Regions from separate parts of the Cupriavidus sp. 05N38 genome, predicted to be linked through region 2. Evidence: riboswitches for the same ligand, from Rfam matches in the RefSeq annotation. Region 2 holds a riboswitch; the other holds the start of a gene.
What was found. A riboswitch is a leader RNA that binds a small molecule or an ion and turns the genes downstream of it on or off. The one in region 2 is predicted to bind cobalamin.

Region 1: another riboswitch for cobalamin. It lies ahead of AC1DK4_RS00765 (TonB-dependent receptor); the one in region 2 lies ahead of AC1DK4_RS33810 (TonB-dependent receptor plug domain-containing protein).

The regions. Positions count from the first base shown of each region.
Region 1 covers NZ_JBFTNF010000001.1:177,148-181,354, forward strand. Annotated here, with positions in the region: gene AC1DK4_RS00760 (methyl-accepting chemotaxis protein) at 1-1,326, opposite strand, end outside; cobalamin riboswitch at 1,618-1,875, shown strand; gene AC1DK4_RS00765 (TonB-dependent receptor) at 2,001-4,207, shown strand, end outside.
Region 2 covers NZ_JBFTNF010000068.1:17,898-22,104, reverse strand. Annotated here, with positions in the region: gene AC1DK4_RS33830 (hypothetical protein) at 1-43, shown strand, start outside; RNA gene ssrS (6S RNA) at 61-267, opposite strand; gene AC1DK4_RS33820 (cell division protein ZapA) at 579-920, opposite strand; gene AC1DK4_RS33815 (hypothetical protein) at 917-1,261, opposite strand; cobalamin riboswitch at 1,481-1,726, shown strand; gene AC1DK4_RS33810 (TonB-dependent receptor plug domain-containing protein) at 1,809-3,749, shown strand; gene AC1DK4_RS33805 (FecCD family ABC transporter permease) at 3,765-4,207, shown strand, end outside.

The DNA of each region.
Region 1 (4,207 bases), on a different contig from region 2:
CTCGGCCATGGTCTGGCCGGCCTGCTCGACCAGGGCGGAGCCGCTGTCGACCTGCCCCACCGATTCCACGATCAAGGTCTTGATTTCCTTGGCGGCACCCGCGCTGCGCTGCGCGAGGTTGCGCACCTCGCCGGCCACCACGGCGAAGCCGCGGCCCTGCTCGCCGGCACGCGCSGCTTCCACCGCTGCATTSAGCGCSAGGATRTTGGTCTGGAASGCGATGCCGTCGATCACGCYGATGATGTCGTTGATCTTGCGCGAGCTGGCAGTGATGCCGCGCATCTTGGCCACGACCTCGCTCACCACGCTGCCGCCCTGCTGCGCGATCTGCGCGGCATCGGCCACGTACTGGCTGGCCTCGGCGGCGTTGTCGGCGTTCTGGCGCACGGTGGCGGTGATCTGCTCCATGCTGGCGGCGGTCTGCTCCAGCGAGGCCGCCTGCTGCTCGGTGCGGCTCGACAGGTCGGTGTTGCCGGCGGCGATCTGCTGCGCGGCGGCGCTGATGGAATCGGCCGACTGCTGGATGCCCGCCACCGTGCCGGCAAGCTGGTCGCGCATATGGCCGATGGCGTACATCAGGCTGGCATTGTCATCCGGGGCGGTGTCGGCACGCACCGTGAGGTCGCCGCCGGCCATGCGCAGCGCCAGCGCCGCCGCCGCAGCGGGCTCGCCACCGACCGAGCGCTGGATGCTGCGGATCAGCAGCGTGGCCACCACCGAGATCACGATGCCGAGCAGCACCAGCAGGCCAAGCGACTGATACAGGGAAGCGCGGAACTGTGCCTGCACATCATCCATATAGGTGCCGGCGACGAGATCCCAGCCCCACGGCTTGTAGCGGGCCACGTAGCCGATCTTGGGGCTGGCCTGGTCGCTGCCGGGCTTGGGCCACCAGTAGTCCAGGTGTCCCGCGCCCTCGGGCGACGCGCCACGCGCGGCAATCTCGACGTACAAGGCATTGCCCTTGGCATCCTTGAAGTCGATCATGTTCTTGCCGTTGAGCTTGGCGTTGATCGGATGCATCACCAGCACCGAATCCGCGCCGACGATGGTGATATAGCCATCCTTGCCGTAGCGCTGCGCGGCGATGCGGGCGATGGCCTGCGCACGGGCTTCGTCTTCGGTCATCTTGCCCAGGCGCGCCTGCTCGGCGTAGTCACGCACCAGCGACAGCGACATGTCGACCACGTTGGCCAGTTCGCCGCGACGGTCCGCCATCTGCAGTTGCCGGGTCTGGAAGGCGTGCGTCACGGTCAGCAGCAGCAGGCCGAGCCAGGCCAGCACGAGGGGGATCCACAGCTTTTTTCGCAGGGTCAGGTGATTCATGGAAGGGTTCGCTTTATATCCAGGCATGCGCCGGCGATGCAAAAGGCACGCGGCATGCACGGATATCGGAGCGCACCTTGTCTTCTTTAGCGCTGCGTGCGGCATCTCCGCAAGAAGCCACCAGGATGCGGACGGAATGGCGCATAAAGCACCAAAATCGCGCCGCAGATCGCCATCCCGGTGCACCACCGCCCCGGTGTGCGTGATCACAACGAAGGGCCAGGCCACCAGGCAAGCACAGTAGAAATCCCGTTACAATCGCGGTCGCTTTCCACATTGCTCCTGCAATTGGATTGCAACAGGTTCGAAGGTGCCCCCGCCGCGCGACACGCGGCGAGGGTTAAACGGGAAACAGGTGCGCCGCCATGTGCGCGGCAAATCCTGTGCTGCCCCCGCAACGGTCAGCAGGTAGAAAGGTGTCACGCCGGGCCCACAGGCCGCGGCAGCCACTGCGCGTCGGAACGCGTGGGAAGGCGGCACCCTGGACGCGCCCAAGCGGCAGTGCGTCCCCCTGCGAGCCCGGATACCGGCCTTGCGAACGATCACCGAGGCTGCGGACGGGCGGCAAGGCGTGAGGCTGCCGGGCATGCGTCCCGGCGCCATTGCGCGCGCGTCCGTGGCTTGTTCGTTCATTGCCGCGGGCGGGGTCGCCTGCGGCTCACGATGGAAAGTCCATGCCCGCGCGCTCCCGTTTCACCCGCACCGCCCCGCCCGGCCCTGTCCGGCCCCGGTTTTCCCCCACCCGCCGCAAGCTGGCCCGCGGTTGTGCGCTGGCACTGTCGCTGGGGGCCTTTGCCGGCGCCGGCGCGGAGGCCGCCCGGGCCGCCGAAGACACCGAAGCACCCGGCCGCGCGCATGCGCAGCCGGCACCGAAAGACGCCGCCGTGCTGCCGCCGGTGGTGATCAGCAGCGCGGCGGCGCTGCCCGGCCTGTCGCTGTCGGAACCTGCCAGTACCGCCAGCCGGCTGGGACTGACGCCGCTCGAGACCCCGGCCAGCGTGGAGGTGCTGCCCGGCGAGGTGATCCGCGAGCGCGGCGACCTGACCGTGAGCGACGCCGTGTCCCGCGCCACCGGCATCATCGCCAACGGCGCCCCCGGCAACGGCGGCACCGCGCTGACCGCGCGCGGCTTCTCGGGCCAGGGCTCGGTGATGCAACTCTACGACGGCACGCGCCTCTACGTGGCGGCCGGCACGGTGACCTTCCCCTTCGATACCTGGTCGGTTGACCGCATCGAGGTGCTGCGCGGCGCGGCGTCGGTCATGTATGGCGAGGGCGCCATCGGCGGCGTGGTCAACGTGATTCCCAAGAAGCCGATGCGCGCGCCGATCACCAACGAGCTGCAGCTCACCGGCGGCACCCAGCGGACGGCGCGCGCGGCCTTCGACACCGGCGGCGCGGTCAACGACAACCTCTCCTACCGCTTCAATGTCAACTACGGACGCTCCGCCGGCTGGGTGGAACGCGGCGAATCGCGCAACGTGGCCGTATCCGCCGCGGTGCGGCTCGACGTCTCGCCGGAGTTCAATGTCACGCTGTCCTATGACGACGGCGACCAGCACCCGATGCGCTATTTCGGTACGCCGCTGGTCAACGGCAGCCTGGATACGTCGCTGCGCACGAAGAACTACAACGTGGGCGACAGCGAGATCACCTACCGCGACCGCTGGACGCGCCTGGCCGCGCAATGGCAGCCGAACGAACGCGTGACCGTGCGCAACCAGTTCTACTACCTCACCAGCCAGCGCCACTGGCGCGATGCCGAGTCCTACACCTTCCTCCCCGCCTCCGGCCAGGTGCGCCGCACCGACTACCTGGAAATCCTGCACGACCAGGAACAGGTAGGCGACCGCGCCGACCTGAAGATCGACGGGCAGCTGTTCGGCATGGCCAACACCGCCACGGTGGGCTTCGACGTCAACCGCATCAACTTCACCCACAGCAACAACTCGCCCTACGGCGGCACGTCCACCGTCAACGCCTATCAGTTCGATCCGGGCCAGTTCTTCAGCCCGCCGGGGGTGGTCACTTCGCCGCGCTACCGCACCCACACCACGCAAGCCGCCCTGTTCGGCGAGGACCGCCTCAAGCTCACGCAGCAGTGGTCGGTGATAGGCGGCGTGCGCTTCGACCATGCCCAGCTCGAGCGCGGCAACCTGCTCACTGGCGACGACTGGACCCGCAACTTCAACAACGTGACGTGGCGCGCCGGCACGGTCTACGAGCTCACGCCGAAGCTGTCGGTCTACGCGCAGTACGCCACCGCCACCGATCCGCTCGGCGCGCTGATCACCACCTCGGACGCGCAGAAGGACTTCAAGCTCGCCACCGGCCGGCAGATCGAGGCCGGCATCAAGCAATCGTTCTGGGACCAGCGCGGCGAATGGACCTTCGCCGCGTACCAGATCGTGAAGAAGAACCTGCTCACGCGCGACGCCAGCAACCCGGCGCTGACGGTGCAGGTAGGCGAGCAGTCCTCGCGCGGGCTGGAAGCCTCCCTCAGCATCGAACTCATGCGCGGCCTGCGCGTGGACGCCAACGGCACCGTGCTGCGCGCGCGCTATGACGATTTCGCCGAAAGCGTGAACGGCGCGCTGGTCTCGCGCAACGGCAATGTGCCGACTGGCGTGCCGCAGCAGGCGGCCAACCTGTGGCTGACCTGGGCCTTCGCGCCGCAGTGGCAGGTGGGCAGCGGCCTGCGCTATGTGGGCCGGCGCTATACCAACAACGCCAACACCACGGCCATGCCCTCGTACACCGTGGTGGACGCCTCGCTGCAGTGGCGCGTGTCGCGCAAGACGGCGCTGGCGCTGCGCGTGTACAACCTGTTCAACCGCAACTACGCCGAGACCTCCGGCAACAGCGGCGGGCAGTGGCTGCT
Region 2 (4,207 bases):
GAGCGCAAAAAGGAAACGCAAAAAGAAAAGGGCGGTGGTCTGAAACCACCGCCCTTTGTAGGGGTCCCCGCCTCGGCCGCTGGATCGGCATCCTGAACCCAAGTGAGGTTCAGAGTGGCTGCGGAAGCCGTATTTTGGGTACATCACTGAATCAGGGAGTCCGAAGACTATGAACCAAGCGACGCGCTCGCCCACACGGCATTGTCCCGCACCAACAAATGCTTATCGGTTCAAGGAATATGATCCTGACGAACCAGGCAGGGAAACTGTCAAACGTCTGACTTTTTTTGCTGCCGGACCAGATACTTCCGCAGGCTGTCAGACGTTTGCCGTTTCTAACTTGGATGGGATGAAAACGGCGGTCAGGCGCGATAACCCGACCTAAGGTGTCGCGACTATGTGGCTTTGCGCGACTTGGCTCCACTATACACCTCTGGGCTTTTCATACCAAGCCCGTCTTGGCGCGTCGTTACATTTTGCCGGCGCGCGCGGCACCTCGGGCACATCGTGGCGTTCCTGCCGCAATACCTGTGCCGTGCGGGGCACCGCGCCATGCGGGCGCGCACCCGAACCCGCGTTCAGCCACGCGAGACCGGCGCGTTGGTGCCCACGTGGGCGTACTGGCGCAGGGCCTCGTCGGCGCGTTCGTTGAGCTCGCGGATACGCGCGCGCACGGCGTCCACCGGGATGGTGCCGTCTTCCTGCTGCTTGCGCTTGAGCGATAGCAGGTCCGAGGCGATGCTGATCGCGGCCATCACGGCGACACGTTCCACGCCCTTGGCGGAAACGCCGCCCTTGAGGCGGGTCATCTGGTCGTCTACCAGGGCGACGGCCTCGAGCAGCGCGGCCTCGTTGTCGGGCGCGATGGCGAAGCGGTAGGACTGGCCGGCGATGTTGACTTCGACTTGCTTGTTGCTCATGCGTTTTCTCCGGGTGCCTTGGTGTGGGCGCTGTCAGCGGTATGGGCGCTGGCCGCGTGGCCGGCCGAGTCGCCGTCGCCCAGCAGGTCGAGCTGGCGGGCGTCGCTGGCGGTGGGGAGTTTGTCGAGGATCGACTGGATGCGCAGCTGCGCTTCCTCGATCTTGATATTGAGCAGCTCGCGGTCGGCTGCCATGGCCTCGCGATCGCCGCGCAGCTGGCTGGCTTCGGCCTGCAGGCGTTCGATCTCCTCGCGCAGGCGCTGGTTCTCGGCGGCAAGGGTGTCGGCGTGGTGCAGCACGCGTCCGATCTTGGCGGCGAGTTGTTCGAGTTCGTTGAGCATGGAGCCTGTCATATCTAGGGTCTCGGGTTTTGGGATTCTAGCCCAAGCGCTATCGGGCGGATGGCGAAAGCAGCCCGGTGTGACCGGGCCAGCGCGCCGAAGTTGCACGCAACGTCGCCCAACGGGCGCCGTGGCGGCCATTTTCTGCCCGCTTCCGCGCGTTTGCGCCTGGCTTGGGGGATGCCGGCGGGCGTCATTGACGCTCGCCTTGAAACTGCCTACACTCGCGCACGTTCCAGGTGCTCGCAGTTCTGTTCACTACAGGGTTGCAGTTCAACGGGAAACAGGGAGCCAGCCTGCGCCGCCAGGGCGCAGGCGTGCCAACCTGTGCTGCCCCCGCAACGGTAAGCGACCGCGATCGCAAGAATCGCAGGGCCGGCCCATCTGCCACTGAACCGCAAGGTCCGGGAAGGCGGTCGGACCAGTGTCGCCAGCCCGGATACCGGCCTGAACGAGAGTGCGCCACTTTCCGCAGGAGCAGTGGCGCGCTTCATCGCCAGACGGTCCGCGGGGGAACGGACCAGGCTGCTCTCTCCCTCTTCGCATCATGCGCTCATCGTCTTCCAGGTCGAGCCGCCCGGCATTGCCGGCGTCCCGCCAGTCCACCCACGCACTTGTCCTACGGCCTTTGCCCGTCGCGCTGCTTGCCTTGCTCGCCGCCGGCGCGCCCGGCCTTGTCCATGCCCAGTCCGCCCCGGAGCCCGTGCCGGAACCCGCGGCGCAGCCTGCCGCCGCGCAGCTGACGCCGGTAGTGGTCACCGCCACCCGCACGGCCCAGTCGCTGACCGAGGCGCTGCCGCACACCACCGTGGTGACGCAGCAGGACATCGTCAATTCGCAGGCGCTGGACCTGCGCACGCTGCTGCGCTCGCAGGCCGGCGTGGAGTTCGCCACCAACGGCGGCCTTGGCGCCAACACCAGCCTGTTCATGCGCGGCGCCAACTCCAACCAGACGCTGATCCTGATCGACGGCGTGCGCGTTTCCTCGGTCAGCAGCGGCACGGCCCAGCTGGCCAATATTCTGCCCGACCAGATCGACCATATCGAAGTGGTGCGGGGCAATGTGTCGGCGCTCTACGGCTCGGACGCCATTGGCGGCGTGGTGCAGATCTTTACCAAGAGCGGCGCCGGGCAGCCCCCGGCGGCCAATGCGCAGATCGAGTATGGCAGCAACAATACGCGGCAGGGCACGGCGGGCTACGGCGGCCAGATCGGCGATACCTCGTTCAATATCACCGGCTCGGCCATCAAGACCGACGGCTTCTCGTCGGTCAACACCCAGCAGCAGCCCAAGGCCAATCCCAACGACAACCCGTACGACAACAAGAGCGTATCGGGCCAGGTCAAGCACCGCTTCACCAGCGACTGGGATGCGGGAGTGACGGCCTACTATTCAAAGAGCAAGCTGTCCTACGACAGCACCACGGGAAAGCCCACCGACGTCTGGTGGATGAACAGCGAGCTGTACACGGTATCGGGTTTCGTTAACGGCAAGCTGGGCCGGGACTGGAGTACGCATTTCAAGGTGGCGCAGAGCGAGGACCGCAGCAACACCACCAAGAACGGCCTGTTCGACAGCCGCTTCAATACGCGCAACCGCCAGTACACCTGGCAGAACGAGTACGCACTGGCGCCCACGCATACGCTGCTGTTCGGCGCCGAGTACGCGCAGCAGGAACTGGATTCCAGCGCCTACACCGCGCCCGTGCGCAATATCGCCTCGGTGTTTGGCGGCTACGATGGCCGCCTGGGCAAGCACCAGCTGCAGCTCAATGTGCGCAACGATCACTACTCGGACTTCGGCAGCCAGGCCAGCTACTTCGCGGGCTACGGCTATAACCTGACCGATGCGTTCAAGCTGATTGCCAATGCCAGCAACGCATTCCGCGCGCCCACCTTCAACGAGCTCTATTTTCCCAACTTTGGCCAGCCCGGCATCAACCCCGAGCGTGCCAAGTCGGTCGAGCTGGGCGCGCAGTACAGTACCGACAGCGCCGGCCTGCTGCGCGTGACCGCGTTCCAGACCCGCTACGACAACCTGATCACTTCGGCGCTGCAGCCCAACGGCCTGTTCCTGGCGCAGAATATCAACAAGGCCAAGGTGCAGGGCATCGAAGCCTCGTGGCGCGCCAGGCTGATGGGCACCGATGTCGGCGCCAGCGTGACGTTCCAGAACCCGGTGGACGAGCAAAGCAATACGCAGCTGCTGCGCCGCGCGCGCCGCCATGCCGCGTTCGACGTGGGCCGCCAGTTCGGTGACTTCCGCTTCGGCGGGGAGTGGATCATTTCGTCGGCGCGCATGGACAGCGGCTCGCGCACCCTGGGCGGATACGGTATCGTCAACCTCAATGCCCGCTACAACATCGACAAGCAATGGTTCGTCGCCGCCCGTGTGGAAAACCTGTTCGACAAGAACTACCAGCTCGCCTACCCGTACAACACGCAGGGGCGCGCCGGCTTTATCACGCTGGGATGGCGCCAGCGCTGATGGCGGCGGCCTGAGATGCGGCGCGCGCTTGCCGTCTGGCTGATGCTCGCCGCCGCCGGCGTGGCGGTGTTCCTGCTGTCGCTGGCAGTGGGCAGCGTGTCGCTCAGCGGCGCCCAGGTGTGGGGTGCGCTGGCCGGCGGCAGCACCGATACCGCCAGCGCCATCGTGCGCGAGCTGCGCCTGCCGCGCGCGGCGGCGGCTTTCGCCTGTGGCGGCCTGCTGGCTCTCACCGGCGCCCTGATGCAGGTGCTGCTGCGCAATCCGCTGGCCGAACCCTATGTGCTGGGCGTGTCCGGCGGCGCGGCCACCGGCGCGCTGGGCGCCATGCTGATGACGTGGCCGCTGTGGACGGTGCAGGCCGGCGCCGCCGGCGGCGCGCTGTTCTCGATGGTGCTGGTGGCCACGCTGGCGCGGCGCGACCTGTTGCATCCGCAGGTACAGGGCGGCCATCACGAGGC